DNA from 3 places in the Thiorhodovibrio frisius genome. Region 1 is predicted to be linked to each of the others. Evidence: predicted binding sites of a transcription regulator. Region 1 holds the regulator's gene; each other region holds the start of a gene.

What was found. The regulator sigma-54, encoded in region 1, starts transcription at its own class of promoters, with help from an activator protein. The targets are predictions, from matches to a motif close to TGGCANGNTNCNTGCTT.
Region 2: nifL (nitrogen fixation negative regulator NifL) is a predicted target of sigma-54. The motif match lies at 2,358-2,374, and genes of this name have one in related genera.
Region 3: nifH (nitrogenase iron protein) is a predicted target of sigma-54. The motif match lies at 2,178-2,194, and genes of this name have one in related genera.

What each region holds. Positions count from the first base shown of each region.
Region 1 is NZ_CP121471.1:5,050,083-5,055,480, forward strand. It holds gene hprK (HPr(Ser) kinase/phosphatase) at 1-400, opposite strand, end outside; gene ptsN (PTS IIA-like nitrogen regulatory protein PtsN) at 397-873, opposite strand; gene hpf (ribosome hibernation-promoting factor, HPF/YfiA family) at 1,000-1,365, opposite strand; gene Thiofri_RS23030 (RNA polymerase factor sigma-54) at 1,477-2,985, opposite strand; gene lptB (LPS export ABC transporter ATP-binding protein) at 3,127-3,879, opposite strand; gene lptA (lipopolysaccharide transport periplasmic protein LptA) at 3,876-4,412, opposite strand; gene lptC (LPS export ABC transporter periplasmic protein LptC) at 4,405-5,019, opposite strand; gene kdsC (3-deoxy-manno-octulosonate-8-phosphatase KdsC) at 5,149-5,398, opposite strand, start outside.
Region 2 is NZ_CP121471.1:805,070-810,467, reverse strand. It holds gene nifA (nif-specific transcriptional activator NifA) at 1-472, opposite strand, end outside; gene nifL (nitrogen fixation negative regulator NifL) at 507-2,252, opposite strand; gene rsxA (electron transport complex subunit RsxA) at 2,727-3,302, shown strand; gene rsxB (electron transport complex subunit RsxB) at 3,299-3,889, shown strand; gene rsxC (electron transport complex subunit RsxC) at 3,889-5,340, shown strand; gene Thiofri_RS04015 (RnfABCDGE type electron transport complex subunit D) at 5,345-5,398, shown strand, end outside.
Region 3 is NZ_CP121471.1:1,009,420-1,014,817, forward strand. It holds gene Thiofri_RS04885 (PilZ domain-containing protein) at 1-249, opposite strand, end outside; gene Thiofri_RS04890 (Gfo/Idh/MocA family protein) at 844-1,917, shown strand; gene nifH (nitrogenase iron protein) at 2,254-3,141, shown strand; gene nifD (nitrogenase molybdenum-iron protein alpha chain) at 3,238-4,722, shown strand; gene nifK (nitrogenase molybdenum-iron protein subunit beta) at 4,869-5,398, shown strand, end outside.

The DNA.
Region 1 (5,398 bases):
CGTAGGTCAGCACATGTTGCAGGTGCTCGACAAGGTCCTGGTCGTTCAGGCCCGAGCCCAGCAGGGGCGTCTGTTCCCGCTCTGCAAGTGCGCGAAATTCCGGGTCAGGTTCCAGCCCGTCAGAGAAGATGACCGCAATGGGTTGGGCGGTAAAAACCCGCGTCATCATGTCGGCGCGGGCGTCCGGGTGCAGATCGCCTAAGTAGGCGGATTCGGCCGGGCCGATAATTTGCACCCGGTTCGGGCGGATGCAGTTCATGGAGCCCACCAACCGCTGGCGCGGTGATTGGGGCGGATTAGTGAGAGGAATGGGCTCTGGCGGAGGCTCAAGCACCCAGCGCAGCTTGAGCGGCTTGCTCAGGCTGTCGACAAGTCGCTGCAGGGAGTCGATAGCTTTCACGCGACTCCGTTGGATGCCGACAGAGATGCCTGGGTGAGAATGTCGAGCAGTGCCTGTGGGCTCTCGGCGCTGCGCAGGCGCTGTCGGAGATGATCCTGGTTGAAGAGTTCCGCCAGCTTGGCCAATAGTTGCAGATGGGTCTCGTTGGCGCCCTCAGGCACCAGTAGCGCAAAGGCCAGGTCAATCGGTTGGTCGTCGATGGCATCGAAGGGGACGGGCTCGGCGATCTGGATGAAAGCGCCAATGGCGTCCGTGATCTCCGCCACGCGCGCATGGGGCAGCGCCACGCCATGACCGAGGCCGGTGCTGCCGAGGCGTTCGCGCTCGAGCAGGCGGTCGAATACCGCCTCGCGGCTGAGCTGGGGCTGCTCGCCAACCAACAGCTCGGCCAAGGTTTCAAGCAGCCGCTTCTTACTGCTGATGCTGGCCCCGGCGAGCACCCGGTGCTCGACGATAAGTTGCGGGGGAAACATGTGCGCTGGCTCTCCGGTGGACGAAACAAAAACCGGAGCCAGCATGACCGGCTCCGGTATGGGTCATCAGTGAAGGATGTCGGTAGGTTCGTTATTTGGACAACGGGTCAAGCAATGCGTTTGACCTCAGTCCTCCTCAAGCGCTTCCGATGCTGCCTCGTCGGTAGCGGCAAGTTCGGCGCTGGCCACTTTGGCACCGGGCGCGCGATGACTTTGGCGCTTTTCCTTGTACTTGAGCACCTGACGGTCGAGCTTATCGATCAGCCCGTCAATGGCGGCGTACATGTCCTCGTGCGTCGCATCGGCATGAACGTTGGCGCCATTGACGAGCAGGGTGGCTTCCGCCTTCTGGCGGAGCTTCTCGACACTCAGGATGACGTTGGCGTTGATGACATGGTCGAAATGGCGCTCCAGGCGGGAAAATTTACTATCGACATAGTCTTTGAGTGGTTCGGTAATGTCGACATGATGCCCGGTGAGCTTGATTTGCATAGGTTATGACTCCTGAATGGTCGAACGCGGCGATGGCCGGTGCAATGACTGGGGAATTTCATCACAAAAGAACCCTGGTATGAAAACCCTCTGTAATGAAAACCTCTGGCGTCATGCGAGCCGCTTGCGCTCGTTCGAGGGCGGGATGCCCATGGCTTCGCGGTATTTGGCGACTGTTCGTCGTGCCACCTTGATGCCCTGATCCGACAGAACCTCGGCAATTTTGTTGTCACTCAGAGGCTTATTAGGCGTCTCTGCGGCGACCAGTTTGCGGATAAAGGCGCGGATGGCGGTCGATGAACACTCACCCCCTGAAGTGGTGTTGACGTGACTTGAAAAGAAATATTTGAACTCGAAGGTGCCCCTGGGGGTGTGCATGTATTTCTGCGTTGTCACGCGCGAGACGGTGGATTCATGCAGCTCCAGCGTCTCGGCGATGTCGCGCAGCACCAGCGGGCGCATGGCCTCTTCGCCAAAATCGAAAAAGTCCTGCTGCAGCTCGACAATTTTGGTCGCTACCCGCAGCACGGTGTCATTGCGACTCAGCAGGCTTTTGATAAACCACTGCGCCTCTTGCAGATGGGATTTCAGGCACTGATTGTCGGCGGCCTTATCGGCACGCCGAATGAGCTGCCTGTAACTCTCGTTGACGCGAATTCGCGGCGTGGTATCCGGGTTAAGCTCCACTGTCCAGCGGCCGTGGCGACGGCGCACCAGCACGTCGGGCTTGATGTATTCCGGTTGCACCTCGGTCACGGCCGACCCTGGGCGCGGGTTCAGGGAGCGGATCAGCGTCAGTGCCTGGCCCAAGTCATCGTCGCTGAGCTTGGTGCCACGGCGCATGGCGTCCAGATCGTTGCGCCCCAGAGCATCGAAATGGTGCTCGCAGATGCTCAGGGCATGGTCGCGTCGCGGCTGGTGATCGGTCAGCTGACGCAGTTGCAGGATCAGGCATTCGCGCAGGTCGCGTGCCGCGAGACCCGGCGGATCGAAGCTCTGGATGCGATGGAGCACGGCTTCAATCTCGTCCGGCTCAAGTTCCGGGTCGTTCAGAATCGCGGGCAATTCGCTCAGGTCCAGATGCAGGTAGCCGTCGGCGTCAATGGCGTCGATCAGCGCCTCGGCAACGGCTTGGTCGCGCGCGCCGAAACGGGTCAGGTTGAGCTGCCAGTCGATGTAGTCATGCAGCGTCTGCGGGCGCGAGCGCTGGGCGAAGAGGTCGAAATCATTGCTGTCGCCGGACTGGCTGCCAGATTGAGCACCGGATTGGGCACCGCTGCTTGGCGCGTAGCTGTCGGAGGTATCGGCGAAAGTGTCGGTCCATTCGCTGTCGGTGGGCAACTCGTCGGGCATGCCGTCGCGCTCGGGGCGCAACGAGCTATCGAGTCGCGCCTCTTCGAGACGCTGCGCGCTGGCCTCATCCTGATTCAGGCGGTCTTCGCGGGTGCCTGGCTCCGGCAGGTCGTCATCGGCGTTCTCGAGCATCAGGTTGGACTCAAGCGCCTGCTGGATTTCCTGCTGGAGATCCAGGGTCGAGAGCTGCAGCAGCTTAATCGCTTGCTGCAGCTGCGGCGTCATCGTCAGCTGCTGGCCGAGGCGCAGTTGAATGGTCTGCTTCATCGCGACGCCTTCAACGGAACTGCTGCGGGCAGCGGGACTCCGGCGGGATGGGCATAGACAGATGCTTGGACAATGAATGAAATTTGCATAGGGCAAATTTGATTGTAGCTGATCTTTGCCAAGTCGACGCAAAGCCGAGCGTCAAAGCCGGAAATGCTCGCCAAGATAGACCGCGCGCACCTGGGTGTTGCTGAGCAAGGCCGAGGGCTCACCTTCGGCAATCACCTGCCCATCGCTGATGATGTAGGCGCGATCACAAATATCGAGGGTTTCTCGCACGTTATGATCGGTGACCAGCACGCCAATACCGCGCTCGCTCAAATGGGTGATAATTTTTTTAATGTCGACCACTGCGATCGGGTCGACCCCGGCAAAGGGCTCGTCAAGCAACATGACTTTCGGCTCGACGGCAAGTGCGCGGGCAATTTCCAGGCGGCGGCGCTCGCCTCCCGACAAACTGAGAGCCAGAGATTGGGCGATATGCGCAATGCCAAGCTCATCGAGCAGCGCCTCGCAATACTGGCGGCGCTGGTGGTCGTCGAGTTCTGGGCGGGTTTCGAGCACCGCCATCAGGTTGTTTGTTGCGCTCAGCTTGCGGAAGATGGATGGCTCCTGGGCCAGGTAGCTCAGGCCGCGCCGGGCGCGTGCGTGCATGGGCGCGAGGGTGACATCCTCGCCGGCAAGCAAAATGCGCCCGGAATCAGCGCTCACCAGACCGACGATCATGTAGAAGCTGGTGGTCTTGCCGGCACCGTTGGGACCGAGCAAACCGACAACTTCACCAGCCCTGACGGTGATATCAACACCATCGACAACCCTGCGACGGCGATAGCTCTTGGCCAGACCTTCGGCCTGCAAGGCCAGAGCGGCCTGAGTGTGCGAACCGGGAGTCATTCCTTTGGCGTGATGGTGATTTTGACGCGCTCGTTGCCCTGCGCATTGGCGCCGGCGGTGACGCGCGCGGTGGTGCGATTGTATACGATGCGGTCATTGGCAAAGCGATCCTGACCTTGGATCAACACGGCGCGATCAATCAAGGTGATTTCGTCGCGATCCGCATCGTATTCCATTCGTTGCGATCGCCCCAAAACCGGTTCGGTCTCGCCCTCGGGTATCTGTCGGTAGCGTGCCGGATCGCCCACAGCAATAATAATGCGCGGCTGGCGGTTTTCACGGTGCTGGACTTCGACCTGGTCGGCAAGAATGCGCAGGGTGCCCTGCTGAATATCGACATTACCGAAGTACCAGCTTTGCGCGGTATTGTCGTCGAATTCGACGGCATCGGCTTCGATAAACAGCGGCTGCTCCTGGTCGCTGTCGAGCGCGAAGACCGGTGCGCCAGTCAGTATTGTCAGACAGAGCAGGGTCAGGGCCAGGCTGGGGCCAGGAATATGCTTGAGTCTCATGGCAGCAATCGATTCAGTCATGACGTTGGTCGGCGGGTGGCGGGGCTGGCGTCTCGCTTGTTACCAATCTGGAACGCACGCGTCCAACAAACTCGCCGCGCATCGGCTCACTGTACCAGAAGCGCATGCCGTCAATGGCGGTCATGCGGTCTGCCCCGCGGTCGAGTTCGATGAAACGATCAGTTTCGGCGCGCTCATCATCCGGAAAGACCTCGATCCAGCTGGTCGCGAATGCGATGGCCTCCTGGTCGGACGCGGCGGCGCGTCGTGCACGGACTTCACCACTCAGCACGATTCGCTCATTCCCGGCGGAGATCCAGCCGCGCTCGGAGCGGATATGCCAGGGCGGAGCCTGGTCATCGTAAAGCCGCAGGCGAGGCTGGTCGAGTTCGTTACTGTCGTCATCCGGGTAATGACGCAATTGTTCGGCCCTAAGTCGACGGGCGGGCTGTCCATGAATATCGAGTTCCAGCGCGCGCACACCGTCGACGACATAGTCGGGACGCCGGCCGTCTTGCAAACCAGCGGGCGAGGCCGGTTGTTGACTGGGCTGGGCAAACCACAGCCCGAGCAGCCCGAGCAACACGAACACTGCGGCGAGTAACAACTGACGGGGTTGGGCGAACATGGATGCTTACCCCGAAACAGCCGCTTTAATGACCAGGGTTAAGGTGGCCGGGATCATAAGCACTCTCCTGAAACAGCAGCTTTGCTCCTCCGGGGTGGCTGGAACCAGGAGACCGAGTATCGCCACGGCCTAAACCGCCTTAAGAGGTGGGAGATAACGAGCGAGCATGGGCTCGAGGGTATCCTGGGCGCGCATGATGAACTCGCAGACCTCGCGCGCCGCGCCGCGGCCGCCGGGGTTTTCCGTCTGCCAGTGGCAATGCGCCTTGACCAGCGGATGGGCATCCGCAACCGCGACGCCAAGCCCGACCTGAGACAGAATGGGGAGGTCAATCACATCGTCGCCGACATAAGCAAAGGCGCTGTCGGCAAGCTCCAAA
Region 2 (5,398 bases), 1.2 Mb from region 1:
GCAGACCATCGCGATCTGGCGGTTGCACGGCCAGCACCCCGATGGCGCCTTCCTCGCCTAAGCGAATAGGCACACCAATGAATGGCAGATCGCGGTCGTAGAGATTGAGCCGATCAAGAAAGCGCGGTTCGTCGCCGACGCGCGGCAGGATCCAGGGCTCATCGGCTTCCAGAATACGCCCAATCACCCCCTCCCCTGGGCGATAGCGGATAGTCTCGAAAGGCTCGGCAACCTCGTCATGGATGGCGCTCAGCATCAGCTCGCCGCTGTCCTCATCCATCAGGCAGACGATGCCGCGTTCCAACCCGCCGCGCTCGTGCAAGGTCTTGAGCAGCGCGCGCAGGGTCTGGTGCAGGTCGAGCGAGCGGCTCAGCACCCGGCTGACCTCAAACAGGGTCTCGAGCTGGGACTCAAGCTGGGTCAAGCGGGCACGCGCGCCCGGCTCGCTGCCGTTCGCATCGGTCTGCTTCATGCTCTGCATCCTGGTGTCCACCACGATCGCGCTGTTACTCCTGTGACGGGGCGTGACTCAGCACCAACTTGATCCGACAGCCGTCCTGAAAGGCGTCGTCGATCTCAATGGTACCGCCATGCTGGTTGACAATTTCCTGCGCCAGCGCGAGCCCCATACCGGCCCGTCCGCGCCGGCGCCGCCAACCGACGAAGAAGGGCTCGAACGCCTTGAGCCGATCAGCCGCTGGCAGGCCAGGGCCATTGTCCTGAATGACCACCTCGACCGAGTCGTCGAGCGTGCGCGTGGCCAGGCGCAGTTCGCGCTGCGCGCAGCGGCTTTCATGCAGGGCTTGCAGGGCATTGTCAATCAGATATTTGAACAGGGAACGCAACTGGTTGCGATGTCCAGACAGCTCCGGCAGTTGCATGGCCGGCTGCCAGTCGATCACCACACCAGCGGCCAGCAGCCGGTCAGTTTCCAGCTCCAGCACATGGCGCAGCAGTTCGTTGATATTGACCATCACGCCCGCCTCCGGCGCCTCGTTCGGCAAGGCTGCGTGCAGGGTGGCCAGCGCTCGTTCGCTGGCGGCGCTGATCTGGCGCAATTGTTCGATGAACAGCCCCATTTCGCCGTCGCGATCACCAAACATAGTGGTGGCGGCGCGAATCAAATTCAGCGGCTGTTCGATCTGATAACTCGCTGCGGCCAACGCCTCGCGTACTCCTTCTGATAGTTGCTGCTCGGCCAGGCGCGCGCGCAGATGCTCGAGATGGGCCCGGTCGATTTCGCGCCGACGCGCAGTGACATCGTTGGCCAACAACAGCAACCGATGCTCGCCTTCATCGGCTGCACCGAAGTAGCCGCGCACGCTGGCGTCGGATTCGTTCACTGCTACGCCAGAGCAGGAAAACCAGCGCGGTGCACTGCTGCCGGGGAGCATCAGGCTGATTTCAACGTCCTTGAAACCATCGCCGTGCAACACCCGCTCGAGCGGATCAAAGCCGGCCTGCTCAATCAAGGCCCGGCGCAGCTCTGCGACCGGCTCTTCACCGCGCAGATCGCCGAGGAGCTTTTTGTATTCCATGTTATCGAGCACCACTCGCCCTTCGGCATTGAGCAGCGCGACCAGCACCGGGGCGGCATTCAGCACGGCTTCGCTGCGGATCTTCTGCGCGCGCAGATCGGCTTCCAGGCGATGCTCACGGGTCACATCGCGGTGCATGCCAAGAAAAAACCGAATGCGCCCGCCAGCATCGAGCACGGGGGAGATAATCAGCTCAGCAAGATAATCGCCACCATCCCGGGTGCGATTGACCAAAATGCCTTTCCAGGTGTTTTTGCTCTGGATGGTGCGCCACAGTTGCTGGTAGATGCTGCTCGGCGTGGCATTGCTTGAAAGGATGGACTGATTGCGACCGATGAGTTGGTCGCGACTGTAACCGGTGAGCTGCTCGAAGGCGGCATTCACATAAAGAATATCGGCCTTGTCGTCGGTGATGGAAATGGCCACCGGCGCCTGCTCGACGGTCTCGAAATACACCCGCGGCGGCAGGGGCGCGCCCGGATCGCCCGCCATCAGCGTCAGCACGCGCAGCACTTCGGGCGGGGTGCCGACCGGCGGGGTGGCGAGAAACTGGGCCAAGGCGTTCAAGGCCTGCTGCTCTTCTGCCGTTGGTGGCCGAATGCTAGACCCGACATCCGTTCCTGCGCCCGATGCGGAATCGGCCCCACCATGGGCGCCGACATCGGACCCGACATCAGGTCTAACCTCTGCTTCGGCGAATCTTGATCCAGCCACGAGTGAATTCCTCCAGCATCTGTGCGCCTTGGCTGAGCCCTGTTGACCGGCTCCCGACCGACCGCAAAGTGGCCAGCCTGCCTCTATGAAGATAGCAACAGCATAAAGCAGAACTCGCGCCAGCGTCGATCCGCCATGCTGGATAGCTGCGCCGCTCGTGGGTGAAGACCAAACTCAGCTTGAGCCGCCTGGTTCATGCCACCCCAAAACAGAAATCAGGACCAATTCCGGACTTCGCAATCTCGACACGCGCGAGGATAAGGGCCAGCTTGTCGGAAAGGCAACAAAGACAGGGCTGCCCCCGAGATACCTGTGACGTCCGCGACAAGCCGGGCAACCTGCCAGGCGCTGCAAAAGCCTGCCAGCCGCCCACGACAAGGCTCACAGGCGATTGGCACCGGCTTTGCTTAATCATGCAGACCTGCTGCGTCGGCCCGCCCGACAGACCACCACTGCCTTTTAGTCTTGATTGCCATGTCCGATGCTCTGCTGCTGATTCTTGGCACCGCGCTGGTCAATAACGTGGTGCTGGTGAAATTCTTAGGCTTATGTCCCTTCATGGGCGTGTCGAACAAGCTCGACAGCGCCTTGGGCATGGGCCTGGCCACCACCTTTGTGCTGACCCTGACCGGGGCGGCGAGCTGGCTGCTGGAGCACTGGCTGCTACAGCCTTTGGGCATCGGTTTTTTGCGCATTCTGACCTTCATCCTGGCCATCGCCGCCGTGGTGCAGTTTACCGAAATGGCGGTGCGCAAAATCTCCCCCGCGCTTTACCAGGTGCTGGGCATCTTTCTGCCGCTGATCACCACCAACTGCGCGGTGCTCGGCGTAGCGCTGCTCAATGTGCAGGAGGAGCACGGCTTTAGCGAAAGCCTGCTCTACGGCTTTGGCTCAGCGCTCGGCTTCACCCTGGTGATGGTGCTCTTTGCGGGGTTGCGCGAGCGCCTGGCGCTGGCCCAAGTACCGGACGCTTTTGCAGGCTCGCCCATTGCATTTGTCGTGGCCGGGCTGCTGTCACTGGCCTTCATGGGCTTCGCGGGGCTGGCATGATCAGCGCCATCCTCAGTCTGACCGCACTCGGCCTGGCCCTGGGCACCCTGCTCGGGATCGCTGATCGCTTTCTGCGCGTGCCGGCCAACCCGTTGGAGGCAGAAATCGAGGCCCTACTGCCAGGCTCGCAGTGCGGTCAGTGTGGTTATCCTGGCTGTGCGCCGGCGGCTGCGGCACTAGCGGCTGGCGAGGCCGCAGTCACCTGCTGCCCACCGGGCGGGCGGGCACTGGCCGAGGCACTGGCCGAGAAGCTGGGCGTGACTCTCGATGCCTCGGCGGTAGCCGAGCAAGTGCCCATGGTGGCCTTCATTCATGAGCGCTCCTGCATCGGCTGCACCAAGTGCCTGAAACGCTGCCCGACCGATGCCATTCTGGGGGCCAAGGACATGATTCACGCCGTCTTTGCCGATGCTTGCACCGGTTGCGAGCTGTGCTTTGCCGACTGCCCGACCGAGTGCATCGAAATGCGCCCGGTTGGCTACACGCCCCAGACCTGGTACTGGCCACTGCCGCAAGCCAATTCCAACGCAGGCAAGGCAAGCGCGCCGATCATGGTCACACTCAATGCTGATGGGGTGGCACTCTGATGCGCCTGTTCAGCATTCGCGGCGGGGTTCATCCGCAGGATCAGAAAAGCCTGTCAGCCGAGCGCCCGATTGAGCCGCTTCCCTTACCACAGTTGCTCCACCTGCCTTTGCAGCAGCATATCGGCGCCGCCGCCAACCCCATGGTCGAGCGCCGCCAGCAGGTTGCCAAGGGTGAGCTAATCGCCCGCGCCCAAGGGCCGGTCTCTGCGCCCATTCATGCGCCAACCTCGGGGCGTATCGCCGGCATCGGGCTTTATCCGGCCAATCATCCCTCGGGATTGTCGGTACGCACCATCTCCTTGCAGCCAGACGGCGAGGAGCGCTGGGTTGAAGGACTCGAAGGCGTGGCTGATCCCTTCGCGCTCGAGCCTGAAGAAATCGCCCGACGCGTCGCCGCCGCCGGCGTGGTCGGCTTGGGCGGGGCCACTTTTCCGGCAGCGGTCAAGCTCAATCTGCGCAACCGCTATGAGCTGCACAGGCTGGTAATCAATGGCGCCGAATGCGAGCCTTATCTAACCTGTGATGATCGGCTGATGCGCGAGCAGGCCGCTGCTATTGTCGATGGCGCGCGCATCATGGCCTATGCGCTGGGTGTCGCGCGCATCATCATCGCGATTGAAAACAACAAGCCCCAGGCACAGCAGGCGATGCTAAACACCGCAGTCGGGCATGGCGGTCTCGAAATCGTCGGCCTGCCGATGCACTATCCGATGGGTTCGGAAAAGCATCTGGTGCAGACCCTGACCGGTCAGGAAACCCCGGCGCGGGGCCTGACCGCCGACATCGGCGTAGTAGTGCACAACCCGGCCACCGCCTTTGCCGTGCATCAGGCACTGCGCGACGGACGCCCGTTGATTGATCGGGTGGTGACCATCACCGGCGGTGCCATCAGCCAGCCGCGCAATCTGCGCGTGCCCATCGGCACCCGCATCGAGACCCTGATCGAAGCCAGCGGCGGTTTTGCCGAGCCACCCGCGCGCCTGGTTAGCGGCGGGCCCATGATGGGGCAAGTCATTTCCAGTGCGCGCGCGCCGGTAATCAAGGGCACCAACGGCATTCTGGCGTTAACCGAGGCCGAGACGCGCATCCGCGAGCCCTCCGCCTGCATCCGCTGCGGCAAATGCGTCGAGGTCTGTCCCTGCGGCCTGGTGCCGCTGGAAATGGCCGCCCTGGTGCGCGCCGGTCAGCCCAAACGCGCGGTGGATGCGGGCCTGCTCGACTGCATCAGCTGCGGCTGCTGCGCCTATGCCTGCCCGGCGCACCTACCGCTGGTGCAGTACTTTGTGCACGCCAAGGGCGCCATGGCCGAGCGCGACCGTATCAAGCAGAAACAGACCGAAACCAAGCGCCTGGCTGACCAGCGCACAGCACGCATGGAGGCCATCAAGCAGGCCAAGCGCGCGGCAATGGCGAAGCGCAAGCCAGCCGCAAAACCGGCAGCGAGTGATTGACAAAATGCTAGCCCCAACCTATGCCGCCAGCCCCCACACCCATGCGCAGACCAGCGTC
Region 3 (5,398 bases), 1.4 Mb from region 1:
AGACGGGGGGAAAAAATTGTGATCGATTGTGATGAAAATGCCGCTTGCACTGATGTTCTTTGCCTGACCTAGGCAGATTCGGCCATTGCAGGCAACGGCTACGTCGGCAGATTCTTGCTCAAAGCGATCATAGTGACGCTGGTGCCCGAGCCGCCATTGTTTCACGATTGCCAGCAACTTCTTCTTCTGCTGAGGATCGAGGGTCTTAATCGCTTCGGTCAGTTCATCAGTTATCGCACGGACTGTCATCGTCTCAATCCTCGCTGCACCTTCACCATGCCCAACGACTTAAGTGCGAGCGGGCAACACGGCCGAGCAACAAGCGCAGGATTGGCGGTAACCTTGTGCTCGAGTATTTCGCACTAGCTCTAGTGTCAGATTATAGACAGAACTCCGCAAGAGCGGTCACAAAAATCCGCTGTAGTCACGTTGGGTCTCGTGCCTTCTGCGGGTATGATTCAACTGGAAACATTGATCTGTAAGGCTTTTCAAAAAATTTGATCAGTTTTCCGGTTGTGGTCCGGGTCGGTGTCGTCGCGCACCGCCAGCACCAGACGCTCGAAGGGCGTTTTCGCGTGCAGAGTTGGGCATCACTAAGCGCGCGGAAGCTGGACCAACTCTTGCAGCCACGTTCGGAAGACATGTCGGCTCTCCGGACAAGGGGGAGGCGGGAACATGTCCGCGAAGCCGATCTGATATCGCGATGGGTACATGAGTGTTTATCTGGCAAAGAGAAATCGTAAAAAATTCCGTTAAATGCCGCCTCGGCGAATCGAGTGGCCTCTGCGTGCTGGCAAGGCCGTATCTTTTGGCGATTGGTGAACCCTTTAGGGGTTGCGGCCTATGACCGAGAGTCGGACCAAGGCATATCGTCTCGCACTCATCGGTCTTGGCCGGGTGGCTTGGCTGCTGGAGCGCGACCCTTTGCGCACCAAGCCTTGTACGCATCTGGGTGCCTGGCTGGAACGTGATGATGTGGAACTGGTCGGTGCCTGCGACACGGACCCGGAGCGTCGCGCAGCCTTTGCCGAATTCTTCCCGGAGGTGCCTCTGTATGATGATTACCAGGAGATGCTGGAGCAGGAGCGGCCGGAGTTACTGAGCATCTGCGCTTATGCCACCGAGCGCTGCGAGATGGTGTTGGCGGCGACCGAGGGGGGCGTGCGCGGCATCTGGTGCGAAAAAGCCATGGCCACCTCGCTGGAAGAGGCCGACAGGATGGCGCGTGCCTTGGATGCATCCGGGACCCAGATGATTGTTGCCTTCACCCGGCGTTGGTCGCCGGCCTATGCGACGGTGCGGGATTGGCTTGCCGCGGGGCGCATCGGCGCGTTTGAGTCCGTGAATGTGCATTTTGCAAGCAACCTGCTGCACACCGGCACCCATGCCTTTGACGTGCTGCGGCTGTGGTGCGGGGAGCCGACGGCGGTGCGCGCCTGGCTGGATGATGACTCCGGCCTTGCCGAGCAGAGCGGCTATCGCTTCGATGGGCAAGACATTGTCGAGGACCTCGGCGGTCTGGTGGTGATCGAGTTTCCCGACGGGGTGCGCGCCACGGTGCAGGGGCGCGACAAGGGCTATTTTCGCTTCGAGTTCGAGTTGCTCGGCAGTCGCGGCATGATTCGGCTCGGCAACGACCAGCGCCAGCTGTGGTTGCCGGGCAGCTCCATGCACTTTGCCGGTTTTATGGAGCTCTGCGAAGCGGAATTTCCTGAACCTGCGCCCTTTAACACCTGGCGCTCGGCGGCGGAGAATCTGATCGCGGCGGTTGAGGGGCGTGCCGAGTCGGCCTGTGGCATTCGCGACGGGCGCGAGGCGTTGGCTATCGCACTGGCCGCGCATGTCAGTCATCGCCAGGGTGGCGCGCCGGTGGCGCCGGCTGAGGTGCCGACGGACTTGCGGGTGCCGAGCCGCTGAGGGCCATGAGCGGCGACAGGAGCCGCGCATTGCGGCCCCAACCGTCGGCCGCGTTTCCTCCCGAGCCGCTTTTCTCCATCTCCTTATTGTCGATCTTTCCCCTCTGTCTTCTGTCTCTGTATCCCTGTCTCTGTTTTCCCATCCCGATGTCGTTATCCGCACAGCCACTGCGGCTTTGTCGGCTCTGCGACGGGCTGTCGTCTTCATGTCTGACTGACTGATGGCCTATCCAATCAACCGTTTAAGCGGATATTCCTGACTGGCACACCAGTTGCTTATACCCAGTTGACTCTGTCGAATAACCGCCCCAAGGGGCGACCAACTGGGAGAACTTTCATGGCATTACGTCAATGTGCTATCTACGGCAAGGGTGGTATCGGTAAGTCCACGACCACACAAAATCTGGTCGCCGGTCTGGCCGAAATCGGTAAAAAGGTGATGATCGTTGGCTGCGATCCCAAGGCCGACTCCACGCGTCTGATCCTGCACTCCAAGGCGCAGGACACCATCATGCAGATGGCGGCTGACGCTGGCTCGGTCGAGGATCTGGAGCTTGAGGATGTAATGGCGACTGGTTATGGCGGCATCAAGTGTGTTGAGTCCGGTGGCCCTGAGCCTGGTGTGGGCTGTGCCGGCCGTGGCGTTATTACCGCGATCAACTTCCTCGAAGAGGAAGGCGCCTATGAAGACGATCTGGACTTCGTTTTCTACGACGTGCTCGGCGACGTGGTCTGTGGTGGTTTCGCCATGCCCATTCGCGAAAACAAGGCGCAGGAGATCTACATCGTCTGCTCCGGCGAGATGATGGCCATGTACGCCGCCAACAACATTGCCAAGGGCATCTGCAAGTATGCGAAATCCGGCAGCGTGCGTCTGGCTGGGCTGATCTGCAATAGCCGTAACACCGCGCGCGAAGACGAGCTGATCATTGAGCTAGCCCGTCAGCTCGGTACCCAAATGATCCATTTCGTGCCGCGCGATAACGTGGTGCAGCGCGCTGAGATTCGGCGCATGACGGTCATTGAGTACGACCCCAAGGCCAAGCAGGCTGATGAGTACCGCACACTGGCGCAGAAGGTCATCGACAACAAGATGTTTGTTGTCCCGACCCCGATCTCGATGGATGAGCTTGAAGACCTGCTGATGAAGTTCGGCATCCTCGAAGAAGAAGACGAGAGCATTGTCGGCAAGACCGCCGCTGATGAGCAAGCTGTTGCGGCCTAAGCCTTCTGGTTCAGGATCGTCAACAAACCCCTAGTCCCAGTCTGACCGCGCGTCTGTCCGCGAATGAGCGGCGGCGCCGTTTAGAGGATCGCCCACATGGCAAAGATGACCCAAGAAGAGACCCAGGCCCTGATTCAGGAAGTCCTGGAAGTCTATCCCGAGAAGGCCAAGAAAGATCGCGCCAAGCATCTGGCCGCCAATGATCAAAGCGTCGAACAGTCCAAGAAGTGCATTACTTCAAACCGCAAGTCCCAGCCTGGCGTGATGACCGTGCGTGGCTGCGCCTACGCCGGCTCGCGCGGCGTGGTTTGGGGGCCGGTCAAGGATATGGTGCATATTTCGCACGGACCGGTCGGCTGCGGCCAGTATTCACGCGCTGGACGGCGGAATTATTACGTCGGCCATACCGGCGTGGATACCTTCGGCACCATGAATTTCACCTCCGACTTTCAGGAGAAGGACATCGTCTTCGGTGGCGATAAGAAGCTCGATAAACTGATCGATGAGATCAATGAGCTTTTCCCCTTGGTTAAAGGCATCTCCGTGCAGTCTGAGTGCCCAATTGGCCTGATTGGCGATGACATTGAGGCGGTGTCCAAGAAAAAGACCAAGGAGCTGGAAAAACCGGTTGTTCCGGTGCGCTGCGAGGGCTTCCGCGGGGTGTCGCAGTCTCTTGGCCATCACATTGCCAACGACGCGCTGCGCGATTGGGTGCTGTCGAATCGTGATGGCGATAACAGCTTTGAGACCACGCCTTACGATGTGGCCATTCTGGGTGATTACAACATCGGTGGTGATGCCTGGTCCTCACGCATTCTGCTCGAGGAAATGGGTCTGCGCGTGGTAGCCATGTGGTCGGGCGATGGTACCTTGCCAGAAATGGAGCTGACCTCAAAGGTCAAGCTCAACCTGGTGCATTGTTATCGGTCGATTAACTATATTACCCGTCACATGGAAGAAAAGTACGGGATTCCCTGGATGGAATACAACCTGTTTGGGCCAACCAAAATCGCCGAGTCCCTGCGCGCCATTGCCGCACGTTTTGATGAGACCATTCAAGCCAATGCTGAGAAGGTCATCGCGAAATACCAGGCTGAGTACGACGCTGTCGTTGCCAAGTACAAACCACGGCTCGAAGGCAAGAAGGTCATGCTCTACGTCGGTGGTCTGCGCCCGCGTCACATCATCGGCGCCTATGAAGACCTAGGCATGGAAGTTATCGGTTCCGGCTATGAGTTCGCTCATAACGATGATTATGACCGGACCATGAAGGAAATGGGCAACGCGACGCTGCTCTATGACGATGTCACCGGCTATGAGCTGGAGGAGTTTGTCAAGCGGCTGAAGCCCGATCTGATCGGCTCTGGCATCAAGGAAAAGTACATCTTCCAGAAGATGGGTGTTCCCTTCCGGCAGATGCACTCCTGGGATTACTCTGGCCCTTATCACGGCTATGACGGCTTTGCCATCTTTGCCCGCGATATGGATATGACAGTAAATAATCCCTGCTGGAGTCGCATGCAGGCACCCTGGCTGCAAACGGCTGAGGACCAGCCGGTCAAACTGGCAGCTAGCGCCTGAACCAGCTGGGCCGCGACGGTGAGGCTGGATAACCAGCAGCCTCACCGTTTTCCGGAATATTGCATTGGCGCCGTCCCCATGGGGCGGTGATTACAGCCTCTTTTTGCCCTTTGTCCGCGAATTGGCGGCGGGGTTGGAGTACACCCATGAGCCAGACTGTCGAAAAAATCAAACCTTGTTATCCCCTTTTTGTTGATGAGGACTATCAGGAAAGCTTCAAGAACAAGCGCGAGCAGTTCGAAGAAGCCCATTCGGTCGATAAGGTCGAAGAGGTCTTTCAGTGGACTACCACGCAAGAGTATCAGGAAAAGAACTTTGCCCGCGAGGCCCTGACCATCGACCCGGCCAAGGCCTGTCAGCCGCTGGGTGCTGTGCTCTGCTCCCTGGGCTTTGAGAAGACCCTGCCCTATGTGCATGGCTCCCAGGGCTGTGTAGCCTATTTCCGCACCTATTTCAACCGCCACTTCAAAGAGCCGATCGCCTGCGTGTCGGACTCGATGACCGAGGACGCGGCGGTCTTTGGCGGCCACAAGAACATGTACGAGGGCCTTGAGAATGCCAAGGCGCTCTACAAGCCCGAGATGATCATGGTCTCCACCACCTGCATGGCCGAGGTTATTGGTGACGACCTCAATGCCTTCATCGGCAACGCCAAGAAGGAAGGGCATATTCCGGC